DNA from 4 places in the Streptomyces sp. NPDC014870 genome. Region 2 is predicted to be linked to each of the others. Evidence: riboswitches for the same ligand, from Rfam matches in the RefSeq annotation. Region 2 holds a riboswitch; each other region holds the start of a gene.
The links. A riboswitch is a leader RNA that binds a small molecule or an ion and turns the genes downstream of it on or off. The one in region 2 is predicted to bind cyclic di-AMP.

Region 1 (5,637 bases), on a different contig from region 2:
GTTGACCTTGACGAGCAGCGCGTTGGCGGCGCCGTCCTCGATGCCGCGGGCCAGGCGCTCCGGGTTGGTGACGAACAGGTCGTCGCCGACGATCTGGACCTTGGTGCCCAGCTTGTCCGTGAGGACCTTCCAGCCGGCCCAGTCGTCCTCGAACAGCGGGTCCTCGATGGAGACGAGCGGGTACGCGGAGACGAGCTCCTCGTAGTACTCGGTCATCTCGGCGGCCGAGCGGGACTTGCCCTCGAACGCGTACGAGCCGTCCTTGTAGAACTCGGACGCGGCGACGTCGAGCGCCAGCGCGATGTCCTTGCCCGGGACGTAGCCGGCCTGCTTGATGGCCTCCAGGATGAGGTCGAGCGCCTCGCGGTTGGAGTCCAGGTTCGGGGCGAAGCCGCCCTCGTCGCCGAGGCCGGTGGACAGGCCCTTGGTCTTCAGGACGGACTTGAGGGTGTGGTAGACCTCGGTGCCCCAGCGCAGGGCCTCGGAGAAGGACTCCGCGCCGATCGGCGCGATCATGAACTCCTGGATGTCCACGTTGGAGTCGGCGTGCGAGCCGCCGTTCAGGATGTTCATCATCGGAACGGGCAGCAGGTGCGCGTTCGGGCCGCCGAGGTAGCGGAAGAGCGGGAGGTCCGAGGCCTCGGACGCGGCGTGCGCGACGGCGAGGGAGACGCCGAGGATGGCGTTGGCGCCGAGGGAGGCCTTGTTGTCGGTGGCGTCCAGGTCGAACATGGCCTGGTCGATCAGGCGCTGCTCGGTGGCGTCGTAGCCGACGAGCTCCGGGCCGATCTGCTCGATCACGGCGAGGACGGCCTTCTCGACGCCCTTGCCCTGGTAGCGGTTCTTGTCTCCGTCACGGAGCTCAATGGCCTCGAACGCACCGGTGGAGGCACCGGACGGAACGGCAGCACGGCCGGTGCTGCCGTCGTCGAGGCCGACCTCGACCTCGACCGTGGGGTTGCCTCGGGAGTCCAGGATTTCCCGGGCTACGACGACGTCGATGGACGGCACGAGCATCTCCTTCTGGGATGTGACGCTAGATGTGACGCTTGCGGTGCAGGGTCGCTTTGGCCTTGCGACAAGAGCCTAACCGGCTCCAGGGCTCCAGCCAGCCGGGCGCCCGCCCCCTGGGACGAAAAAGGACCCAAGGGCATGCATCTCGGGCCAAAGGGCCCCGAATCTACTCGGCGGTAACCGGGCGGGGTCCGTACCAGGGGCCGCACCGAGGACCGTCCGCGACCCGGCCCCGGACAGCGCGGAACCCCGGCCCGCAGCGCACGGGGGAAGGACGCTGCGGACCGGGGTGGTCACCGCGGGAGGGTCGTGGGGCGCGCGCGAGCCGCCGGACTCACGCGAGCCGCCGGGCTCACTTCAGGTGGAGCTGCTGGCCCGGGTAGATCAGGTCGGCGTCCTCGACGACGTCCTTGTTGAGCTCGAAGAGCTTGGCCCAGCCGCCCTTGACGTCGTGGGCGGCGGCGATCGTGCTCAGGGTGTCACCGGCGACGACCTTGTACTCGCCGTCACCCTTCTTGACCTTCTTGCCGGTCGGGGTGGTGACGGTCTTCTTGGACTCGGCCTTCTTGGCCGGGGCCTTCGGGGCGGTCCGCTGCTCGCTGCGGGTCGTCGGCTGCTCGGCCTGACGCTCCGGCTGCGGCGCGCTCTCCGCGACGACACCGGGGGTGGCGGACGAGAGGCCGACACCACAGCTCGGCCAGGCACCCTTGCCCTGGCCGGCGAGGACCTTCTCGGCGATGGCGATCTGCTGCGACTTCGAGGCCTGGTCGGCGCTCGCGGCGTACGCGGTGCCACCGAAGGCGGCCCACGTGGAGTTGGAGAACTGCAGGCCGCCGTAGTAGCCGTTGCCGGTGTTGATGGACCAGTTGCCGCCGGACTCGCACTGGGCGACCTTGTCCCACTCGGAGACGGTGGCGGCCGAGGCGGTGCCGGCGCCCATCAGGGGGGCGGCGACGGCGACACCGGCGACACCGGCGAGGGCGACGGCGCGGGTGGCCTTGGAGGGACGACGGTGTTTGCCCTTGGCGGAAAACAGCATGGGACTTCTCCTCACCGACGCCTGCGAGGTGAGCTGTCGGGTTCGGGCCATGTGAGTTGCCCGGCCGCGCGACCTTGCGCGCGGCTTCACCCCAAGCCGGTCCTTCGGCCGTCTGTCTCAACGGCCGGGGACGGCACTTACCTTGGGTCCCCCGCTCCTGCCTACGGCGCTTGACGCGACGACTGTTCCCATCGGCCGACGGCAGGATTCGGCGTTTCGGTCGACGGGGCCCGCGGTGGCGAGCGGTCACGACCGTAGACACAGACCCGGGGGAAGTTCAAAGACGTCCATGGGGGACAAATCCCCCCTACTTGCCTCGGGACAAAGGGCGTTTACGCAGGTGAGAGGTGACGGAAGGGGAGTTCGTGGACGAGACACGCCAGTTGAGACGAAGAGACCCATGTCTCACTTGCACAGAACCGGACATTCAGCCCCGAACTACCCCTGCGGCGCGTCCGCCCCGGCAGCCTTGTCCGCGGCCTTGTCCGCAGCCTTGTCCGGCGTCAGATCGAGGCTCTGGCCAGGGATGATGAGGTCCGGGTCGGCGCCCACGACCGTGCGGTTGGCGTCGTACAGGGCGCCCCAGCCGCCGGGGAGTTCGTTCCGCTGGGCGATCTCGGTGAGGTTGTCGCCGGGCTTGACGGTGTATTCGCCGATAGCGTCGGTGATGTCCTCTGCAGGCGTGTTGTCCGTACTGTCCAGTTTCGCACCGCTCTCGACGGAACCGTCCGTCGTCTGCGTGTCAGAAGGCAGGGCGTGGCGGCCCTTTTCGCGATCCTTGTCCGTATTGCCCGTCTCTTCCGGTGCCGCGTCGCCCCGGTGCTTGCCGTTGCCCGGCGCGGACGGGGTACCGGAGGTCTCGGGCGCCGTGGGGGACGTCTCGGGCGTGGCGGAGGTCTCGGGAGTGGCCGTGGACGGCGTGGAGGCCTCGGAGGAGGGGGTGGAGGACTTGTCCGAGGGGGCCGCGGACTGCGCGGAGTCCGACGGGAGGCCGGAGGTGCGGTTGGACTCGGGGAGCGGGCCCGTGGGCTCGGACGGCTTGACGCCCGGTCCGGGGTCGACGTCCGGCTTGGCGCCGTCGTTGGTCAGGCCGGCGATCGGCGCACAGGTGGCCCACTGGGTGTCGCCCGCGGCAAGGGCCTTTTCGGCCACCGCGATCTGCTGGGCGCGGCTGGCGAGGTCGGCGCTCGTCGCGTATGCGAGACCGCCGTGGCGCTCCCAGCTCTCCTGGGAGAACTGGAGTCCGCCGTAGAGCCCGTTGCCGAAGTGCGCGCTCCACTGACCACCCGAGGAGCACTCGGCGACCCGGTCCCAGGTCGCCGCGTCCGCGGCGGAGGCGGAGCCCGCCGCCAGGAGGGGCAGCGCGAGGGCCGATCCCGTCACGCCTGCGGCGACGACGATGGCGGGGGCCTGGCGGGGTCTGCGGTGTCGACCGTTCCCGGAGCGCATGCGGGCTGCCTTCCGTGTGACTGCTGAGGTGACGGTGAACGTAGCGGCATTCGAACGTCAGTCACAAGTCGATGCAGCGGAGATCACGTAAAAGTCACAGTCTTGACGGAGCGTCACTTCACAACTGGGGCAAACTCCACCGGAAGGGTGCGCAAGCCGCGCATGATGAGTCCTCCGCGCCACCGCAGTTCGTCCGGATCGGCGCCAAGTCGCAGGTCCGGAAGGCGAGTCAACAACGTCGCGAGGGCGATCTGTCCTTCGAGCCGGGCGAGCGGCGCGCCGATGCAGTAGTGGATGCCGTGCCCGTAGCCGAGGTGCTGGTTGTCGCGCCGGGCCAGATCCAGCGTGTCGGGCGCGTCGAAGCGCGCCGGGTCGCGGTCGGCGGCCGCGAGGACGACCAGGACCGGGTCGCCCGCCGGGATCTCCTGGCCGCCGATCGTCAGCGGCTCCATGGCGTACCGCCAGGTCGCCAGCTCCACCGGCCCGTCGTAGCGCAGCAACTCCTCGACACCGGTCTCCAGGAGCCCCCGCTCGCCCGCGGCGAGCGAGGCCTGCAGGCGCTCGCGCTGACCGGGGTGACCAAGTAGGGCATAGACGCCGTTACCGACCAAATTTACGGTCGTCTCGAAGCCGGCGAACAGAAGGATGAAGGCCATGGCGGCGGCCTCGTTCTCGGTGAGGTGCTCGCCGTGGTCGGAGGCCTTGATGAGCCCCGAGATCAGGTCGTCGCCGGGATCGAGCCGCTTGCGGTGGATCAGCTCCGCGAGATAGCCGCGCATCTTCTTGACCGACCGCGCCACCCCGCCGCGCGGCCCTCCGCCGTGCCGGATCATCATCCCGGCCCAGTCCCGGAAGTCGTCCTGGTCCTCCTCGGGCACCCCGAGCAGGTCGCAGATGGCGTAGATGGGCAGGGGGAAAGCGAATTCATGGATGAGGTCGGCCGAGCCCCTGGCCGCGAAGCCGCCGATCAGCCGGTCCGTCAGCTCCTGCACCCGGGGCGCGAACTCGGCGACCCGGCGCGGGGTGAACGCCTTGGAGACCAGGCGCCGCAGCCGGGTGTGGTCGGGCGGGTCGATGTTGAGCAGGTGCGTCATCAGCTCGGCCTTGCGCTCCCCCGGGATCCCCGTCTTCCCCTTGGCGTGCGCCGGCTCGTCGTGGTGTGCCGGGTTCTTCGAGAGCCGCTGGTCGGCAAGCGCTTGCCGGGCGTCCGCGTACCGCGTCACCAGCCAGGCCTCGACCCCGCTGGGCAGCTTGGCCCGGTGCACGGGCGCGTGCTCGCGCAGCCAGGCGTAGGCGGGGTACGGGTCGGTCGCGAATTCCCAGGTGAAGAGCTCGGGGGCGGGGTGCCCGGCGGGCTTGTCGGCGGGGTGCTCGGCGGTGCTGTCGGCGGGGGGCGTGCTCACCCTGCGACGTTACAAGGTCGGCGGCACGCCGGCCCTCCGGGCGACCGGTCCACGAGATGTGATCGTCCTGTGAAGGGCCGTGGCCTAGATTCTCCCGCGTGGATGCCGAGTTGCTCAGAAGCACGTTCGCCGTCGTCGAGAGACGGGCCGAGCATGCCGTCGCCTTCTTCTACTCCCATCTGTTCTGGCACAACCCGGGCGTCCGCGAACTCTTCCCCGAGGACCTGCGGGCCCAGCGCGACCGGCTCTTCGCCGCGCTCACCCATGTCGTGACCCGTCTGGAGGACCCCGGGCTCGCGGACTACCTCGCCCATCTGGGCCGCGACCACCGCAAGTTCCTGGCCTCCCCCGCGCTCTACGCCGCCGTCGGATCCAGCCTGACCGCCGCGTTCGCGCACGCCGCCGGAACCGCCTGGAGCATCGAGGCGGAGAAGGCCTGGGGCGAGGCGTACGGGCAGGTGGCCGAGCAGATGATGCGGGGCGCCGAGCAGGCCGAGGCGGAGGGCGAGCCGGCCTGGTGGGACGCCGTCGTCGTCCGGCACGAGCGGCTCGACGAGGACCTGGCGGTGCTCACGGTGAAGCCGCGCAGGCCCTTCGCGTACCGGCCGGGGCAGTACGTCGGGGTCAGCTCGCTGCGGGTGCCCCGGGTGTGGCGGACCTACTCCATGGCGAACGCGGCGCGGCCGGACGGGACGGTGGACCTGCATGTGAGCCGGATCCCGGGCGGGGCGA
Region 2 (5,637 bases):
CGCGGGCACGGCCGCCCTGGCCGCCCTCGGGCTCGGGCCTGATCCAAACGAAAGACCCTAGGACGCGCCGACGCCCAGCGCCTCCAGCCGCTCCGGGTCCGCGATGATGTCGATCTGCGTGATGCGGTCGCCGACGATCGTGAAGGCCATGAGTCCGGCCACGCGGCCGCCGTCCACCAAGGAGATGACGCCCGGCGCACCGTTGACCAGCACCTCGCGGTACTCGCGGCGGAAGCGGGCGAACGTGAGCGCCTGGTTGACCACCGCCTCGGCGCCGCGCACCACCTTCGAGAGCGCCGCGGCCGCCTTGCCGCCGTCCGCCCGCAGGAGCACGTCCGGGTCCAGGACCGCGAGCAGGCCCTCGAAGTCACCGCCCTGCGAGGCCGCCATGAAGGCGCCGACGACCTCGCGCTGGCGGGTGAGGTCGGGCGCCGGGCCGGGCGCCGCGCTCTGGACCCGGCGGCGGGCCCGGCTGGCGAGCTGGCGCGTCGCGGCCGGCGTGCGGTCCACGATCGGGGCGATCTCGTCGAAGGAGACCGCGAACATGTCGTGCAGGACGAAGGCGAGCCGCTCGGCCGGGCCCAGCGTGTCCAGGACCACGAGCATCGCGAGGCCGACCGAGTCGGTCAGCAGCGCCTCCTCCTCCGGGTCGCTGTGCCCACCGTCCGCGCCGCGCACCAGCGGATCGGGGACGTAGTACTCCAGCGGGTCCTCGCGGCGCGAGGCGCGCGAGCGCAGCATGTCCAGGCAGACCCGGCCGACGACGGTGGTGAGCCAGCCGCTCAGGTTCCGTACGTCACCGATGTCGGAGCGGCTGAGCTTGAACCACGCCTCCTGGACGGCGTCCTCGGCCTCGCTCAGCGAGCCGAGCATCCGGTAGGCGACCGCCTTGAGATGGGTGCGGTCGGCATCGAAGCGCGCGGCCAGGAGGTCCTTGTCGTCGTCCATCGGTGCGTCATCTCCCTCGTCGTAGCTCGTGGTCGTAACTCGTAACTCGTAACTCGTGGCTCGTCGTTCGTGACTGGTATCGCCGGCGCGTGGCTCGCCGGAATCGCCACGTGGCCTTATGACCATGACGGACGGCGACCCCGTGACGTGACACGTCCGCGGCCCCGAGACGTCCGCAGCGTGAGATCCCCTGCCGTCCCCCGCCGAACACCCGGATTTTCCCGGCGGAGCGGTCCCACCGCCGGGATCTGCCACTTCAGCGCCGTGATCGTCAACCGTAGATTTTCATGCATGACGACAACCGCGCAGGTCAACGCCGTACTTCGTATCCCGCCCGCCGCTCCCGAGGCCGCGGCCGCGTACTTCTCCGCCAGCCTCGCCTTCCACGCCGACGTCTCCGATGTCGCGAGCGCCGTCGCCGCCGGCGGCGACCTCGGTTTCGTGGTCCTCGACTCGCGCTCCACCGCGTCCTGGGACCAGGGCCACGTCCCCGGCGCCATCCACCTGCCGACCGCGCTGATCGCCGAGCAGGCCGAGCAGCTGCTCGACAAGTCCGTCCCTGTGGTCACGTACTGCTGGGGCCCCGGCTGCAACGGCGCCACCCGCGCCGCGCTCGCCCTCGCCCAGCTGGGATTCCAGGTGAAGGAGATGCTCGGCGGCTTCGAGTACTGGGTCCGGGAGGGCTTCGCTTACGAGACGTGGGAGGGCCCCGCGAAGAAGGACGCGGACCCGCTCACCGCCCCGGTCGACGCCGAGGACTGCGGCTGCTGAGAGCTCGGCCGGGAAAACGGATTAGGGGATCGGCGCACCATGCCGTAAGGTCGTATTCACCGACGCGGGGTGGAGCAGCTCGGTAGCTCGCTGGGCTCATAACCCAGAGGTCGCAGGTTCAAATCCTGTCCCCGCTACTCAGTAGCAACGAAGGCCCGGATCCAGTCAATGGATCCGGGCCTTCGTCGTTCCCGACGTGGAAACCCGTGTCCCCCACATGGCCGAGCGGGGGTCGCCGAGCGGCGCGGCTCCCGCCACCCTGGGGAGGGCGCGGTACCGTCCGTCGCCGTGCCGTGTACGGACCGGGCAGGAGACCACAGGTGGGGCAGGGGCAGGGCCAGGGGCAGGGGCAGGAACAAGGGCCTGACCGGGGGCACGTGCGGGGGAAGGGACCGGCGCGACCGTCGGTGAACGGACCGTCGGTGAACGGGCGGGGGAACGGACCGTCGGTGAACGGGCGGGGGAACGGGTCGGCCAACGGGCTCTCCCCCCGGGTCCGGCGACGGCGGGCGGAGCGGGCGCGCCGCTTCATCCGGGCCCTGCCGCCGCTGGTGATCGTCGGCGGGATCGTCTTCGACCTGTCCACCCCCGCCTCGTACACGGCCTCCCCGATGTTCGCCGCCGCGCCGCTCATCGCCGCGCCGTTCTTCTCCATGCTCACGACGCTGCTCACCGGCATCGCCGCCGTCCTCGCCAGCATCGGGCTGCACGTCTACAACGACACCGTCAACGACATCCCCGCCCTCACCGAGACGCTGACCGTCGTCACCGTCTCCGCGCTCGCCCTGCTGATCAACCGGGTCGTGCGGCGCAGTGGCGAGCGGCTCGCCTCGGCGCGGGTGATCGCCGAGACCGCGCAGAAGGCCGTGCTGCCGACGCCCGCCGAGCGGATCGGCGGGCTCCAGGTCGCGGCCCGCTACGAGGCCGCGCAGGCGGACGCGTTCATCGGCGGCGACCTCTTCGCCGTCCAGGACACGCCGTTCGGGGTCCGGCTGGTGGTGGGGGACGTGCGCGGCAAGGGGCTCGACGCGGTGGAGGCGGTCGCCGTCGTGATCGGCGCCTTCCGGGAGGCGGCCGAGCAGGAGTCCTCGCTCGAGGGGGTCGCCCAACGCCTGGAGCGGGCGCTCGCCCGCGAGGGCACCCGCCGCGACGGGCTCGACGCCTTCGAGGGGTTCACCACCGCCGTCCTCGCCGAGATCCCGCGCGGGGAAGGGCGGGTACGTGTCGTCAACCGGGGGCACCCCGAGCCGTTGCTCCTCCACGCGGACGGGGCCCTCGCGCATCTGGAGCCGACCGAGCCCGCGCTGCCGCTCGGCATGGGAGAGCTGGCCGCCTGGCCGGACCGGGCCGACGAGGCCGCGTACCCGCCGGGCGCCACGCTGCTCCTCTACACGGACGGGCTCTCCGAGGCGCGCGACGCCTCGGGGGCGTTCTACGAACCGGCCGAGCGGCTCGCCGGGAGGATCTTCCCGGGCCCCGAGGAACTGCTCGACGCGCTGGTCGACGACGTGCGTCGGTACACGGGCGGGGGCTCCACCGACGACATGGCGCTGCTCGCCGTGAGCCGGCCGGGAGCGGGCCAGCCGGAACGGCGCCGGACGATGCCCGTGGTGCCGTGACCCCTGCCGTCACCCCGCCCTGACGGCCGCCGTGACCTTGCGTAGTGGAGGGGTTCCGCTCCGATAACAATTGACGAACCGTCATGTGTTGTGGCGCGGTAAGAGTTCGTACTGAAGCGGGCTCAAATCGGGCTGTACCAGCTCAATCTCGGGAATGATCAACGGGAACAGCTTGGAATCGGCCCCCCGTGTCTATTAACGTTCGATAACGCAGCGCGGTCGTCCCAGTCGTCGCAAGAGACGGCACCGCGCGCGTGCGCCGAATCCTGAAAGGGAACCGGGGAACCACCACTTGGGGTGAATCGGGCACCTTCGCACCTGTGCGGAACCGCCCGTAGGAGACCTTCCTGCTCCGAACCCGTCAGCTAACCCGGTAGGCGAGAAGGAAGGAAAGGAGCACGCCTCCGTGGCGTCCAACACCCCTGCCCCCGAAGGTCTTTCTGACGGGTTCCACGCGTTCGGCGCCCGCGGCGCCGCCGGGACGGACGACGACGCGGCGACGTGGGGGGAGTGGAACCCCACCGAGGACTCCCTGCGTCAGCAGTCCCGTTCGGGTGGCCGCCACCGCGTCGTGAAGCAGCGCTCCGGCTTCGCCCGGTCCTCCACCGTCCTCGGTGTCGGTGTCATCGCGGCCGTCGGCGCGGGCGGCATGGCGACCGCCAAGGAGAAGCCCCCGGTCTCGATATCGCTGCCCGACCTCAACCTGCCGGACGCCTCCGAGCTGCCCGGTGTCGGCGAGCTCATCTCCGACGGCGACGGCGGTTCGGACTCCGGTACGACCAACCCGCAGCCCCTCACGGCCACCCTGGCCCTGCCGGCCGACGGTGTCGAGAAGGCCGGCGGCGCCCAGACCGCCTCGGCCGCCGACGCCGGCGAGGCGCTGCGCGCCCGCATCCTCCAGCAGGCCGAGCAGCAGCAGGCCTCCGCCGACGCCGCCGAGAAGGCCGCGGCGGAGAAGGCGGCCGCCGAGAAGGCCGCCGTCGAGGCCGCCGCCAAGGCGGACCAGGCCGAGAAGGAAGCGGCCGCGGCCAAGAAGAAGGCCGAGGAGGAGGCGGCGGCGAAGGCCGAGGCGGAGCGCCTGGCGAAGCTCGCCGCGAGCTACTCGCTGCCCACGTCCTCGTACACGATCACCTCCACCTACGGCCAGTCCGGCTCCATGTGGTCCTCCGGCCAGCACACGGGTCTCGACTTCGCGGCGCCCACCGGCACTCCGGTCAAGGCGGTGCACGGTGGCACCATCAAGTCGGCCGGCTGGTCCGGCTCGTACGGCTACCGGATCGTCCTGGAGCTCGAGGACGGCACGGAGGTCTGGTACGCGCACCTGTCCTCGATGACGGCGAGCGTCGGCCAGACCGTGGGCACCGGCGACACGATCGGGCGCGTGGGCGCGACCGGCAACGTGACCGGACCGCACCTGCACCTCGAGGTCCACACCGCGGGCGGCGCGGGCATCGACCCGGCGGCCTGGCTGGGCAGCAAGGGTCTCTCGGTCTAGGGCCTGTCCGGCGGATCAGGGCCGGATAGGCCCTGGGGACCCCCTGGGCCCCCTGAGCCCCCGACTCCGGCAGTCCTGGCGGCACCCCCCCGACGTCAGGGCTGCCGGAATACCCGGTCCCGGGACGGTCGTTGTACCGTCCCATGACCTCACTTCGCCCGCTGGGCACCTCAGACCTCAACGTCTTCCCCCTCGCACTGGGCGGCAACGTCTTCGGCTGGTCCGCCGACGAGGAGCAGTCCTTCGCGGTCCTCGACGCCTACACCGCCGCGGGCGGCAACTTCGTGGACACCGCCGACATGTACTCGGCCTGGGCCGAGGGCAATCAGGGCGGAGAGTCCGAGACGGTCATCGGCAAGTGGCTGGCCTCCCGCGGCAATCGCTCCGAGGTGGTCATCGCGACCAAGGTCGGCGCGCACCCCCGCTACAAGGGCCTCGCCGCGACCACGATCAAGGGCGCGGTGGAGGAGTCGCTGCGGCGGCTCGGGACCGACCACATCGACCTGTACTACTCGCACTTCGACGACCCGACCGTCCCCGTCGAGGAGATCGTCACCGCGCTCGACCAGCTGGTGCGGGACGGCAAGGTGCGCGCGGTCGCCGCCTCCAACATCGCGCCCGATCGGCTCCAGGCGTCCCTCGACTTCGCCGAGGCCGAAGGCCTCGCCCGGTACGTCGCCCTGCAGCCGCACTACAACCTGCTGTCGCGCGACACCTACGAGGGTGAGCTGCTGGCCACCACCGAGCGGGCCGGGCTCGCGGCCGTCCCGTACTTCGCCCTCGCGTCCGGCTTCCTCACCGGCA
Region 3 (5,637 bases), on a different contig from region 2:
ACGACGTCATCGCACAGCTCCTGCACCTGGAGTACGCCGATCCGGACCGGGACATCGCGCTCTACATCAACTCCCCCGGCGGCTCGATGAGCGCCATGTCCGCGATCTACGACACGATGCAGGTCGTCACCTGCGAGGTGGAGACCACCTGCCTCGGGCAGGCCGTCTCGACCGCGGCCGTGCTGCTCGCGGCCGGCGCGCCCGGCAAGCGGCTCGCGCTGCCCGGAGCTCGGGTCGTGCTCCAGCAGCCCTCGATGGACGAGCCGTTGCAGGGGCAGCCGAGCGATCTCGACATCCAGGCACGGGAATTGCTCCGGCAGCGCGCCATGCTGGCCGGGATGCTGGTCACGCACACCGGCCGGAGCCGGGAGCGGATCGACGCCGACATCGACCGGACCACGGTCCTCGACGCCACCGCCGCGACCGCGTACGGCCTGGTGGACCATGTCGTCCAGAACCGCGGGGCGTCCGGCGGCGCCGCCGGGAGGTGAGCCGGGATGGTTCCCGAACTGCCGCCGCTGCCCGCCCTGACGCGCGCCGAGGGCGAGTTCATCGACGCCTATCTCGAAGTCGTCGATCTGCTGGGCCGTATCAATCCATCCAGGGCGTCGCATACCTATGGAGCGCTGCGGGCGGCTCAGGCGCTGGTGGGGCGGGCCAACGCCCTGCGGGACGCACTGACGGCGATGCATACGCGCGGCGAGAGCGAGGTGCACGCGGAGACATTGGCGCGTGCCCTGCGGGTGTTGGACGGGGAGCGCCGGTCCGGGCGCGTCACCGTTCCGGGGACACCCGCGAGTTGACATTCCCCCGTGTCGTGTCGAGGGCCGGTCGGAGCAGCGCGGCCGCAGAATCGCTCCCCCGTTCGGCGTAGTCGACGAATCGACATATGCGCGGGGTGAGTTGCGCAACAGGTGTACGCATCTGGCGGAATTCGGGCCTTCCACCCCTGGTCCGGGACTCGTCCGCCAAACCTCCGACGATCACGAAACATGCCTGTCCACCCGAATGGATCAGTCGTGAGGAGCCTCACATAACGCCGTTTCGGCTCGGATTTCGCCCAGGTTGTGGGTCAAGATCCCTCACGACGACAAGCCCCCGCCACCGCGGCGGGGCGGTCCGGGCGGACGCCGAGTCCTGCCGCTGTCCCGGATGTCTGGTCGACAGGAGTGGATCGGCAGGAGTGGAGGACCCGAGCAGTACGGGACGGCCGGCACGAACGGGCCGTTCCTCGGGGTGAAGCCGCGACCGCGGCCGGGCGACTTCGCCAGCCCGAACCCGACAGGTCATCCTTCACAGGCGGCTGACGAAGGGTTGCGCATGACTGCGCAGATTCATGTCCCGTCCCTGCTGTCCCGGGCCGGAGCCGTCTCGGCTCTCACCCTCGCCGCCCTCGGCGGCACGATGCTGGCACCAGGTGCCGCACCGGAGGCCCAGGCCGCGACGTCGTACGCCGGCAAGGCGCTGAACATCGCGGCCTCCAAGAAGGGATCGCCCTACAAGTACGGAGCGTCGGGACCGACCCGGTTCGACTGCTCGGGGCTCACGCTCTACTCGTACAAGAAGGCGGGCAAGTCGCTGCCCCGTACCGCGCAGCAGCAGTACAACAAGACCCGGCACATCTCCGCGTCCAGCAGGCAGAAGGGGGACCTGGTCTTCTTCCACTCGGGTGGAAGGGTCTACCACGTGGGGATCTACGCGGGTAGCGGAAAGATCTGGCACTCGCCCAAGAAGGGTTCCTGGGTGAAGCTCGACAAGATCTGGACGTCCAAGGTGTATTACGGCCGGGTCCGGTGACGACCGGACCAGCCTGACGCGATACGGCAGGGTCCGGTGACGACCGGACCAGCCTGACGCGATACGGCAGGGTCCGGTGACGACCGGACCAGCCTGACGCGATACGGCCGGGTCCGGTGACGACCGGACCGGCCTGACGCGACGACGGGTGCGGTGGCGCCGCCGCACCCGTCGCTCCTCAGATCGGGGACGTCGCCGGCGAGACGGTCCAGGGGAGCTTGATCCAGACCGTCTTGCCGCCCTCGTCGGTCGGGGTGACGGAGAGCCTGCCCCCCGCCTCCGCCGTCAGGATGCGGATGATGACCATCCCGCGTCCGTTGTCCTGCTGCACCGCCGCCGGGAGCCGCTTCGGCCAGCGGGGGTGGCTGTCGGTGACGCCGATGTGGAGCTGCTCCTCGCGCTCCAGGCGGACGTCGACCGTGAAGGTGGGCGACTGGCCGAAGGTGTGCTGGACGGCGTTGGTTGCCAGCTCCGAGACGATCAGCCGGACCGTGTCGGCGGTGTCGCCGGCGCCCGCGAGCCCCCATCCGCTCAGGACGTCGGCGACATATCTCCGGGCGGCGGACACCGAGGCGGGATCGCTCGGCAGGGTGACGGTTGCTTCCTGGTGGTCTGCCATGGCGACGCTGTCCCTTTCCCACCGGGCCCGGCCCGGTTTGCACTGCGCGCCAGACTGCCACCGATCGCCCCGCCCCGCCCGGCGATCCACCAAGATATGTGCATATTTGTCGCTCGAAGCGGTGAACTCTGCGACGAGAGACCGTATTTGGGTCCCGTCAGTGGGAGGCCGCCGGTGCGGTCCGCAGGATCGTGGTGACGGCCTGCTCGATCTGGGCGTCCGTCAGATCCGCGCGGGCCGTGAGCCGCAGCCGCGAGATGCCGTCCGGGACGGACGGCGGCCGGAAGCAGCCGACGGCGAGCCCCTGCTCGCGGCAGTCGGCGGCCCACCGCAGCGCCGCTTCCGGCGAGGGCGCGCGGACGGAGACCACGGCAGCGTCCGGGCGCACGGCGGTCAGACCGGCCTCGGTGAGCAGCCGGTGCAGCGTGGCGGCGACGGTCCTTGCCCGCTCGGCGAGACCGGGTTCGTCCCGGATCACCCGCAGGCTGCTCAGGGCGGCGCCGACGGCGGCCGGGGCGAGCCCGGTGTCGAAGATGAACGTCCGGGCCGCGTTGACCAGGTGCTCGATCACCCGGGCCGGCCCGAGCACCGCTCCGCCCTGGCTGCCCAGGGACTTGGAGAGGGTGAGGGTGGCGACCACGTCGGGGTCGCCCGCGAGGCCGGCCGCGTGCAGGGCGCCCCGGCCGCCGTCGCCGAGCACGCCGAGGCCGTGGGCGTCGTCCACGACGAGCCCGGCGCCGTGCGCCCGGCAGACCTCGGCCAGCTCGGGCAGCGGGGCCCGGTCGCCGTCGACCGAGAACACGGAGTCGGAGACCACGAGCGCCCGGCGGTCCGGGTGGGCCTGGAGGGTCTTGCGTACCGCCTCGGGCTCGGCGTGCGGGACCACGGCCGTCTCGGCGCGCGAGAGCCGGCAGCCGTCCACGATCGAGGCGTGGTTGCCCGCGTCGGAGACGATCAGCGCGTCACGCCCGCTCAGCGCGGTGAGCGCGGCGAGGTTGGCGGTGTAGCCGGAGGAGAAGACGAGGGCCGCCTCGAAGCCGCAGAACGCGGCGAGTTCGCTTTCGAGCCGGGCGTGCAGCCGTGTGGTACCGGTGACCAGCCGCGAGCCGGTGGACCCCGCGCCCCAGCGCCGGGCGGCCTCGGCGGCGGCCTCGGTCACCTCCGGCCGGCGGGTCAGTCCGAGGTAGTCGTTGCTCGCCAGATCGAGCGGCTCCGCCTCGGCGGACCGGGGCCGCAGCGTGCGGACGAGTCCCGCCTCCGCACGGCGGCGCGCCTCCGCGTCGGTCCAGTCGAACGGGGTCCGGCGGGTGTCCTCGTCCCGGTGCATGGGCCAGATCCTTTTGTAGGCAGCGCACAGACCCTAACCGTCCGGGGCCAGGGACAGGGTGTGGTCATCCACACACGTCAAACTGGCGCGTTTGTTCAGATCCTCCTTGGCCGCGGGGTGTGCCGTAAGCAAGGATCAGCCCTTATGGACCTGCTGAACACGCTGGTGGACAAGGGGCTGCGGCGCGAGCTGCCGAGCCGTGAAGAAGCGCTCGCCGTGCTGGCGACCTCCGACGACGAACTGCTCGATGTGGTGGCCGCGGCGGGCAAGGTGCGCCGCCAGTGGTTCGGGCGTCGCGTGAAGCTGAACTACCTCGTCAATCTGAAGTCGGGGCTGTGCCCCGAGGACTGCTCGTACTGTTCGCAGCGGCTCGGCTCGACGGCCGGGATCCTGAAGTACAGCTGGCTGAAGCCGGACGAGGCCTCCCAGGCGGCGGCCGCCGGTGTCGCGGGCGGGGCCAAGCGGGTCTGCCTGGTGGCGAGCGGCCGCGGGCCGACGGACCGGGACGTGGAGCGGGTCGGGAAGACGATCGAAGCCATCAAGGAGCAGAACGAGGGCGTCGAGGTCTGTGCCTGCCTGGGGCTGCTCTCGGACGGTCAGGCCGAGCGGCTGCGCGAGGCGGGCGCCGACGCCTACAACCACAACCTGAACACGTCCGAGGGGACGTACGGGGAGATCACGACCACCCACACCTACGCGGACCGGGTGGACACCGTGCAGAAGGCGCACGCCGCCGGTCTTTCGGCCTGCTCGGGGCTGATCGCGGGCATGGGCGAGAGCGACGAGGACCTGGTCGACGTCGTCTACGCGCTCCGCGAGCTGGACTCGGACTCGGTGCCGGTCAACTTCCTGATCCCCTTCGAGGGCACTCCGCTGGCGAAGGAGTGGAACCTCACCCCGCAGCGCTGCCTGCGGATCCTGGCGATGGTCCGGTTCGTCTGCCCGGACGTCGAGGTCCGGATCGCGGGCGGGCGCGAGGTGCACCTGCGCTCGATGCAGCCGCTCGCGCTGAACATCGCGAACTCGATCTTCCTCGGCGACTATCTGACGAGCGAGGGCCAGGCCGGCAAGGCGGACCTGGACATGATCGCGGACGCGGGCTTCGAGGTGGAGGGCGCGGGCACGACCACGCTGCCCGCGCACCGTGCGGACGCGCTCGCGGCGGCGGGCGCCGCGGCCGGTGCGGCCGGTGGCTGTGGCTCGGCGGCGTCGGCGGGTTGCGGCTCGCACGCCGAGGCGGGCGCGGAGGCCGGCGCGGGCGGCTGCGGCTCGCACGCGGGCGGCGGCGGCTGCGGGCCGTGCGGCGGCCACGCGGCGGCGGCCGCCCCGGAGCCGGTCGCTCAGTCCGACGCCGAGGTGCCGACGCAGGTCGCCGCCGACGCGTCCAACGCCCGGACCGACCTGGTGGCCGTGCGCCGTCGCGGCGCCGGAACGGACCTCGCGCCGAATGCGTAACGACGAGCTCGTCGCCCTTGACCGGGCGCACGTCTGGCATCCGTACGGCCCCATGCCGGGACGCGTGGATCCGCTGGTCGTCGCGTCCGCGTCCGGGGTGCGCCTCCGTCTCGCCGAACCGGCTTACGGACAGGCCGAGTTGATCGACGGCATGTCCTCGTGGTGGTCCGCGATCCACGGCTACAACCACCCCGTGCTCAACGAGGCCGCACGCGGTCAGCTGGACCGGATGAGCCACGTCATGTTCGGCGGACTCACCCACGAGCCGGCGGTCCGGCTCGCGACGCGTCTGGTGGAGATCACCCCCGAGCCGCTGCGGCACGTCTTCCTCAGCGACTCCGGTTCGGTCTCCGTCGAGGTCGCGGCCAAGATGTGCCTGCAGTACTGGCGCTCGGTCGGGCGCCCGGAGAAGCAGCGGTTGCTGACCTGGCGCGGCGGC
Region 4 (5,637 bases), on a different contig from region 2:
GACGCTGCCGCTGTACGACGTGTTCGCGGGCGGGGTCCTGGAGCGGATCCCGGCCGCGCCGGTCGGGGTGGTCGGACCCGACGGCGCGGCCGCGCCCGGCGGAGTCGTCAGAGGGGCATGAGGTCGCCGACCGGCATGAGGTCGGGGCGCTTGGCCGCGACGTCGTCGCCCGAGCTCTCGCCGCGCAGGCGGCGCCCGATCCACGGGACGAGGTACTCCTTGGCCCAGTGGATGTCGTCGCGGCGGACCTCCAGGGTCCCCCTCGGCGGCAGCGGCGGCCAGGCCTGGTCAGGGTCGGCCGGCACGTCCATGCCGAGGACCTGGGCGGCGCGCAGCGCGACCCGGGTGTGGCCCTCGGGCGAGAGGTGCAGCCGGTCGTCGTCCCAGGCCCGCCTGTCCTGGACGGACTTGAGCGACCACAGGTCGAGGACCGGGCAGTCGTAGCGGTCGGCGATGGCCCGGACGTGGGCGGTGTACGTGGCGATCTTGCCGCGCAGGTGCCGCAGGACGGGTACGTCGCGGGTGTCGAAGCCGGTCGTCACCATCACCGTGCCGACGGCCGACGTCAGGTCGGCGACGGCGCGCTCGAAGCGCTCGGCGACGTCGTCCGGGTCGGTGCCGGGGCGGATGATGTCGTTGCCGCCCGCGCAGAAACTCACCAGGTCGGGGGCGAGTTCCCTGGCCCTCGGGACCTGTTCCGCCACGATCTGGTCGAGGAGCCGGCCCCGGACGGCCAGATTGGCGTAACGGAACGCGTCGTGCTCCGGCAATTGGTCGGCGAGGAGAACCGCGAAGCGGTCCGCCCATCCGACGTACTTCCCGTCCGGCCCGGGATCTCCGACGCCCTCGGTGAAGCTGTCCCCGATCGCCGCGTACGACCCGAATGCGTTCTTGTCTCTTGATCTCGAATCGTCTGCCACGGGAGTTCATCTTTCCCTTATGGGTGTGACCTACGCGACCGTAAGGAGGGGTTGACGCCGGGTGAGATACGCCACCGGTCAAGATTCCGCCAAGCCGGAATACGCCGGAGGGGCCCGGCGCACCGAAGTGCCGGGCCCCTGCGGGGTGGAGCGTGCGACGCGGAGCGTCAGATGCCGACGCCGTGCTGGCGCAGGTATGCCAGCGGGTCGATGTCCGAGCCGTAGCTCGGGCCGGTGCGGATCTCGAAGTGCAGGTGCGGGCCGCTGGAGTTGCCGGTCGAGCCGGAGAGGCCGATCTGCTGGCCGCCCGTGACGGTCTGGCCGGCCGAGACGGAGAGCGAGGAGAGGTGGGCGTACTGGGAGTACGTGCCGTCGGCGTGCTGGATGACTACCTCGTTGCCGTACGCGCCGCTCCAGCCGGCCGAGTGGACGGTGCCCGCGCCGACGGCCTTGACCGAGGTGCCGGAGGAGGCGATGAAGTCGACACCGGTGTGGTAGCCGGAGGACCACATCGAACCGGAGGCCCGGTACGGGGTGGAGACGCCGCCGCCGACCGGGGCGACCCAGCCGGAGGAGGACTGCGCCGGGGCGGACTGCGCGGGGGCGGAGCCCTGGGTGGTGGCGGCTGTGGTGCGCTCGGAGGAGCGGGAGGCACGCGACTCGCTCGTGTCGGAGGACGAGGACTTCTTCTCGGCCTTGGGCGCGGCCTTCGGGGCGGCCTTGGGGGCCGCGGCCTTCGGGGCGGCCGTGGACTTGGCGCCGAGGGTGAGCTTCATGCCGGGGAGGATCAGCGAGGGGTTCTCGCCGACGACCTGGCGGTTGTCGGCGTAGAGCTTCTGCCAGCCACCCTTGAGGTCGTGCTCGGCGGCGATCTTCGACAGGTAGTCGCCCGGAACGACGGAGTACGTCTTCGGCTTCGCCGCGGGGGCGGTCGCCGGGGCGGCCGGGGCCTTCGCGGGGGTGGCGGCGACGGCGGTGACGGCCTGCGCGGGCGTCAGGGCCGGCGCGGCCTTCTCGGCGGCGTGGGCGCCGGTCGCGCCGAGCAGCGGGAGGGCGACGACGGCGCCACCGGTGCCGGCGGCGACGAATCCGCGCGTGATCGGGTTGGCCTTGGGACGGCGATGCTTACCCTTCGCGGGCATGGCGAATTCCTCTCCGTCGCCTACGAGGTGAGCTGTCGGGTTCGGACTGGAGATGTCCGGCCGCGCTCTCACGCGACTTCACCCCGAGCCGACCGGTTCGACCGGTGCGGCGTACTTACCTGGGTCCCCCGCTCCTGCCGTACGTGGATGGGTGCGGATTGATTCCGGGCGGTGGCAGGATTCGGCGGTCCGTCCGGATTGAGCGTGACGCTAGACGAGCGGGGTCGAGCCGAACAAGCCGCTGGTTTCCGTTCGCAATCCGCGGCGTGATATCCGCACCGAATTCCGGTCACCCTGCGTGGATGACGGGGGATCGATTTCCTTTTCCGGTACGGGAATTAGCGGGGACGATCAGGCACGGTCCGTCACCTTTGAGACGCTGCTCACGCCCCGAAACCCATCTCCCCTGCAACCAGGGCGCGTTATATCGAAGGGCTCAATTCGGACAGAACACCCAATCCCCCACCCAGGGGTGCGCGCCGACCCCGACACCCGGGATGATTGCCCCAGGAATCGATCAGGAACCGATCGCGATCCGTCTACCTTCAGGAGCACTCGTGACGCAGCAGCTGCCCCAGGTCCCGTCGACCGAACCCGAGCTCACCGGGGTCCGCAACTTCCGGGACGTGGGCGGACTGCCGACCGTGGACGGCGGTTCGGTGCGGTTCGGACGCCTCTTCCGCAGCGGCCACCTGGCCCACGCCACCGAGGAGGACGCGACCTTCCTCGCCACCCTCGGGCTGCACACGATCTTCGATTTCCGCAATCAGGCCGATGTCAAGATCGAGGGTCCGGACGTCGAACTGCCCGGTGTACGGAACGTGAACATACCGCTCAACGACCCGGCCGACGGCAAGGAGTTCTGGAAGCTCGTCCGCTCCGGCGAGCTGGAGCAGCTTCGCGCCATCCTCGGCGACGGCAAGGCCGCGACCCGAATGTCCGATTCGTACCGGCAGATGATCGTCGAGCGGACGGCGGAGCACAGCCGCATCCTGCACGCGCTCGCCGAGGACAGCGTCCCGGCGCTGATGCACTGCGCGGCCGGAAAGGACCGGGCCGGCCTCTCCGTCGCGATCTCCCTGCTCGCGGTGGGCGTCGAGCGCGAGGCGATCGAGGCCGACTACGTGAAGTCGAACGACCCGCACCGCCGCTACAAGGTGCGCCGCACCTCCGACGCCTCGGACGCGATGGCGCCCGAGGTGATGGAGCTGATCAGCCCGCTGTTCGACGCGCGGGTGGAGTACCTGCGGGCCGCCTTCGAGACGATGGAGCAGACCTGGGGGACGGCGGAGAACTACTTCACCGACGGCCTGAAGCTCAGCCCGGAGACCCGGGCGAAGCTGCGCGAGCGACTCGTCGTCGAGGGGTGACCGCCGTCCCGGCGCGTCATTGGTTCTGCGCGCCGAGGGCGAAGAGCAGATAGAGGAAGCCGGCGAAGAGGTGCCCGGCCACGAGGTAGGCGAAGAGCCGGAGGACCAGGCCCTTGGGGAACTTGCCGGCCTCGCGCTCCTCGCCGGTGACCGGTGCGGGCTTCTTGGACATATCGGTCCTTTCTGAAGGTCAGCGCAGATGAGGTGCGCCGCCGTCGCCGAGGCACAGCTCGGCGACGGGGCTCTGCATCAGCGTGTGGACGAAGAGCAGCTCGGCCCCGCCCCGTCCGGCGGCGCCGATCCGGTGCGGCGTGAGCGAGTCGAAGTGCGCGCTGTCCCCGGGCTCCAGGACATGGACGGCATCGCCGAGCGCGAGGCGCACCCGGCCGTCGAGGACGTGCAGCCACTCCTCCCCCGGATGGACCCGCACGATGTCGGCCCGGGTGGCGTACGGCACGTGGACGCGGAGCGCCTGCAGCGCGCGGCCCGGCCCCCCGGCCTGGCGGTAGATCCAACCGTCCGCCTCGACGGGTTCGGACCGGCCGGCCCGGACGATCGGATCACGCTCGGCCGGAACCTCGCCCAGGAGGGCGGAGACCGTCGTACCGTAGATACGGGCCAGGGCCAGCAGCATCGGCAGCGAGGGCTGGCGGTGGCCCGTCTCGAGCCGGGAGAGATGGGCCGGGGAGAGTCCGGCGCGCTGAGCGGCTGCCTCGAGGGTCAGCCCGCGGCGCCGGCGCAGGCCCCGCAGCTGCGGGGCGACGTCCGGCAGGACGGCGGTCGCGTCGCCTGCGGCAGGGTCCGGGGAACGCTCCCCGGGGAGGTGGTCCATGCCTCCATTCCGCCAGGAATTTTCCTCTGAGGCAAACTTCTTGCCCCAGAGGCAAAGAGTGCCGGTGTGAACGCGCCACCCTCGCGTCAGCGCTGCGCGACCGCCTGCTTGACCAGCGTCTTCCCGAAGTCCCAGACCAGCCCGCCGCCACCGTGGGCGTCATCCATGACCGCCGTGAACGCGGTCACGAACCGGTCCACGTCCGCCTCGTCGATGATCAGCGGCGGAATCAGCTTGATCACTTCCATGTGGTCGCCGGACACCTGGGTCAGGATCCGGTGGCGCTGGAGCAACGGCACGACGACCATCTGCGCGAAGAGCCCCTTGCGGGCCGCCTGCAGCATGGTCCAGCGGCTGCGCAGGCCGAGCGAGGAGGGCCGGCCGAACTCGATGCCGATCATCAGTCCACGCCCACGGATCTCGTGCAGCAGCTCGTAGCGCGGCACGAGCTCCCTCAGACGCGAGGAGAGCAGTTCGCCGATCCGGCGCGCGTGCGCCACCGTGCCCTCGTTCTCCATCACCGAGAGCACGGCGAGCCCGGCGGCCATGGCCTGCGCGTTGGAGCCGAAGCTGGCGGAGTGGACGAGGACGCGGTCCATGGACGAGTAGACCTTCTTGAAGATCCAGTCCTTGCCGAGCGTCGCCCCCACCGGTACGTACCCGCCGGACAGGGCCTTGGCGACGCAGAGCAGATCGGGCTCGACCCCCTCCTCGTGCTGGTACGCGTAGAAGTCCCCGGTCCTGCCGAGCCCGGTCTGCACCTCGTCGGCGATCAGCAGGGCTCCGTGCCGGTGCAGCAGCTCCTGGGCGGCGCGCAGGAAGCCGGGCGGGGCCGCGTGCACCCCCTTGCCCTGGATCGGCTCGACGACGAAGCCCGCCACGTCGCCCTTGCGCAGCTCCCGCTCCAGGGCGTCGAGGTCCCCGAGCGCGAGGGCCGTGTCGGGCAGCAGCGGAGCGAAGCCGTCCCGGAACCCCTTCTCCCCGTTCACCGACAGGGAGCCGGTGGTCAGTCCGTGGAAGGCGTGCGCGCAGTACAGGATCCTCGGCTTCCCGGTGGCGTACCGGGCGAACTTCAGCGCGGTCTCCACCGCCTCCGTCCCGCTGTTGCCGAAGAAGACCCGGTCGAGGTGCGGGCTGTGGGCGAGCAGCTTCTCCGCGAGGAGACCCGGCAGCGGCTGGCAGTCGAAGCGGGTGAGGTCGGCGAGCTGGGCGTCCAGGACGTCGTGGAGGGCCCGGCGGACCACGGGGTGGTGCCGCCCGAGGCCCATGACGCCGAAGCCGGCCAGCATGTCGAGGTAGTCCTCGCCGTCGGCGTCCCAGAAGTGGGCGCCCTCGGCCCGTTCGTAGACCTTGTCGAAGCCGATCGTGTGCAG

Region 1: linked by a shared signal. The riboswitch ahead of ACF09C_RS34040 (transglycosylase family protein) and the one ahead of ACF09C_RS08600 (M23 family metallopeptidase) in region 2 are both predicted to bind cyclic di-AMP.
Region 3: linked by a shared signal. The riboswitch ahead of ACF09C_RS03895 (C40 family peptidase) and the one ahead of ACF09C_RS08600 (M23 family metallopeptidase) in region 2 are both predicted to bind cyclic di-AMP.
Region 4: linked by a shared signal. The riboswitch ahead of ACF09C_RS07150 (LysM peptidoglycan-binding domain-containing M23 family metallopeptidase) and the one ahead of ACF09C_RS08600 (M23 family metallopeptidase) in region 2 are both predicted to bind cyclic di-AMP.

What each region holds. Positions count from the first base shown of each region.
Region 1 covers NZ_JBIBWQ010000014.1:99,085-104,721, forward strand. Annotated here, with positions in the region: gene eno (phosphopyruvate hydratase) at 1-1,017, opposite strand, end outside; gene ACF09C_RS34040 (transglycosylase family protein) at 1,367-2,053, opposite strand; cyclic di-AMP (ydaO/yuaA leader) riboswitch at 2,057-2,232, opposite strand; gene ACF09C_RS34045 (transglycosylase family protein) at 2,492-3,502, opposite strand; gene ACF09C_RS34050 (cytochrome P450) at 3,616-4,905, opposite strand; gene ACF09C_RS34055 (globin domain-containing protein) at 5,004-5,637, shown strand, end outside.
Region 2 covers NZ_JBIBWQ010000003.1:21,959-27,595, reverse strand. Annotated here, with positions in the region: gene ACF09C_RS08625 (LuxR C-terminal-related transcriptional regulator) at 1-61, shown strand, start outside; gene sigJ (RNA polymerase sigma factor SigJ) at 58-948, opposite strand; gene ACF09C_RS08615 (rhodanese-like domain-containing protein) at 1,240-1,719, shown strand; tRNA gene ACF09C_RS08610 (tRNA-Met) at 1,783-1,856, shown strand; gene ACF09C_RS08605 (PP2C family protein-serine/threonine phosphatase) at 2,169-3,338, shown strand; cyclic di-AMP (ydaO/yuaA leader) riboswitch at 3,586-3,733, shown strand; gene ACF09C_RS08600 (M23 family metallopeptidase) at 3,745-4,833, shown strand; gene ACF09C_RS08595 (aldo/keto reductase) at 4,977-5,637, shown strand, end outside.
Region 3 covers NZ_JBIBWQ010000001.1:927,950-933,586, forward strand. Annotated here, with positions in the region: gene ACF09C_RS03885 (ATP-dependent Clp protease proteolytic subunit) at 1-491, shown strand, start outside; gene ACF09C_RS03890 (hypothetical protein) at 498-803, shown strand; cyclic di-AMP (ydaO/yuaA leader) riboswitch at 1,119-1,317, shown strand; gene ACF09C_RS03895 (C40 family peptidase) at 1,321-1,797, shown strand; gene ACF09C_RS03900 (ATP-binding protein) at 1,976-2,416, opposite strand; gene ACF09C_RS03905 (8-amino-7-oxononanoate synthase) at 2,574-3,743, opposite strand; gene bioB (biotin synthase BioB) at 3,888-5,198, shown strand; gene ACF09C_RS03915 (adenosylmethionine--8-amino-7-oxononanoate transaminase) at 5,191-5,637, shown strand, end outside.
Region 4 covers NZ_JBIBWQ010000002.1:547,236-552,872, reverse strand. Annotated here, with positions in the region: gene ACF09C_RS07160 (STM4011 family radical SAM protein) at 1-121, shown strand, start outside; gene ACF09C_RS07155 (SGNH/GDSL hydrolase family protein) at 108-920, opposite strand; gene ACF09C_RS07150 (LysM peptidoglycan-binding domain-containing M23 family metallopeptidase) at 1,088-2,062, opposite strand; cyclic di-AMP (ydaO/yuaA leader) riboswitch at 2,067-2,226, opposite strand; gene ACF09C_RS07145 (tyrosine-protein phosphatase) at 2,620-3,432, shown strand; gene ACF09C_RS07140 (DUF6126 family protein) at 3,449-3,604, opposite strand; gene ACF09C_RS07135 (helix-turn-helix domain-containing protein) at 3,623-4,264, opposite strand; gene ACF09C_RS07130 (aspartate aminotransferase family protein) at 4,351-5,637, opposite strand, start outside.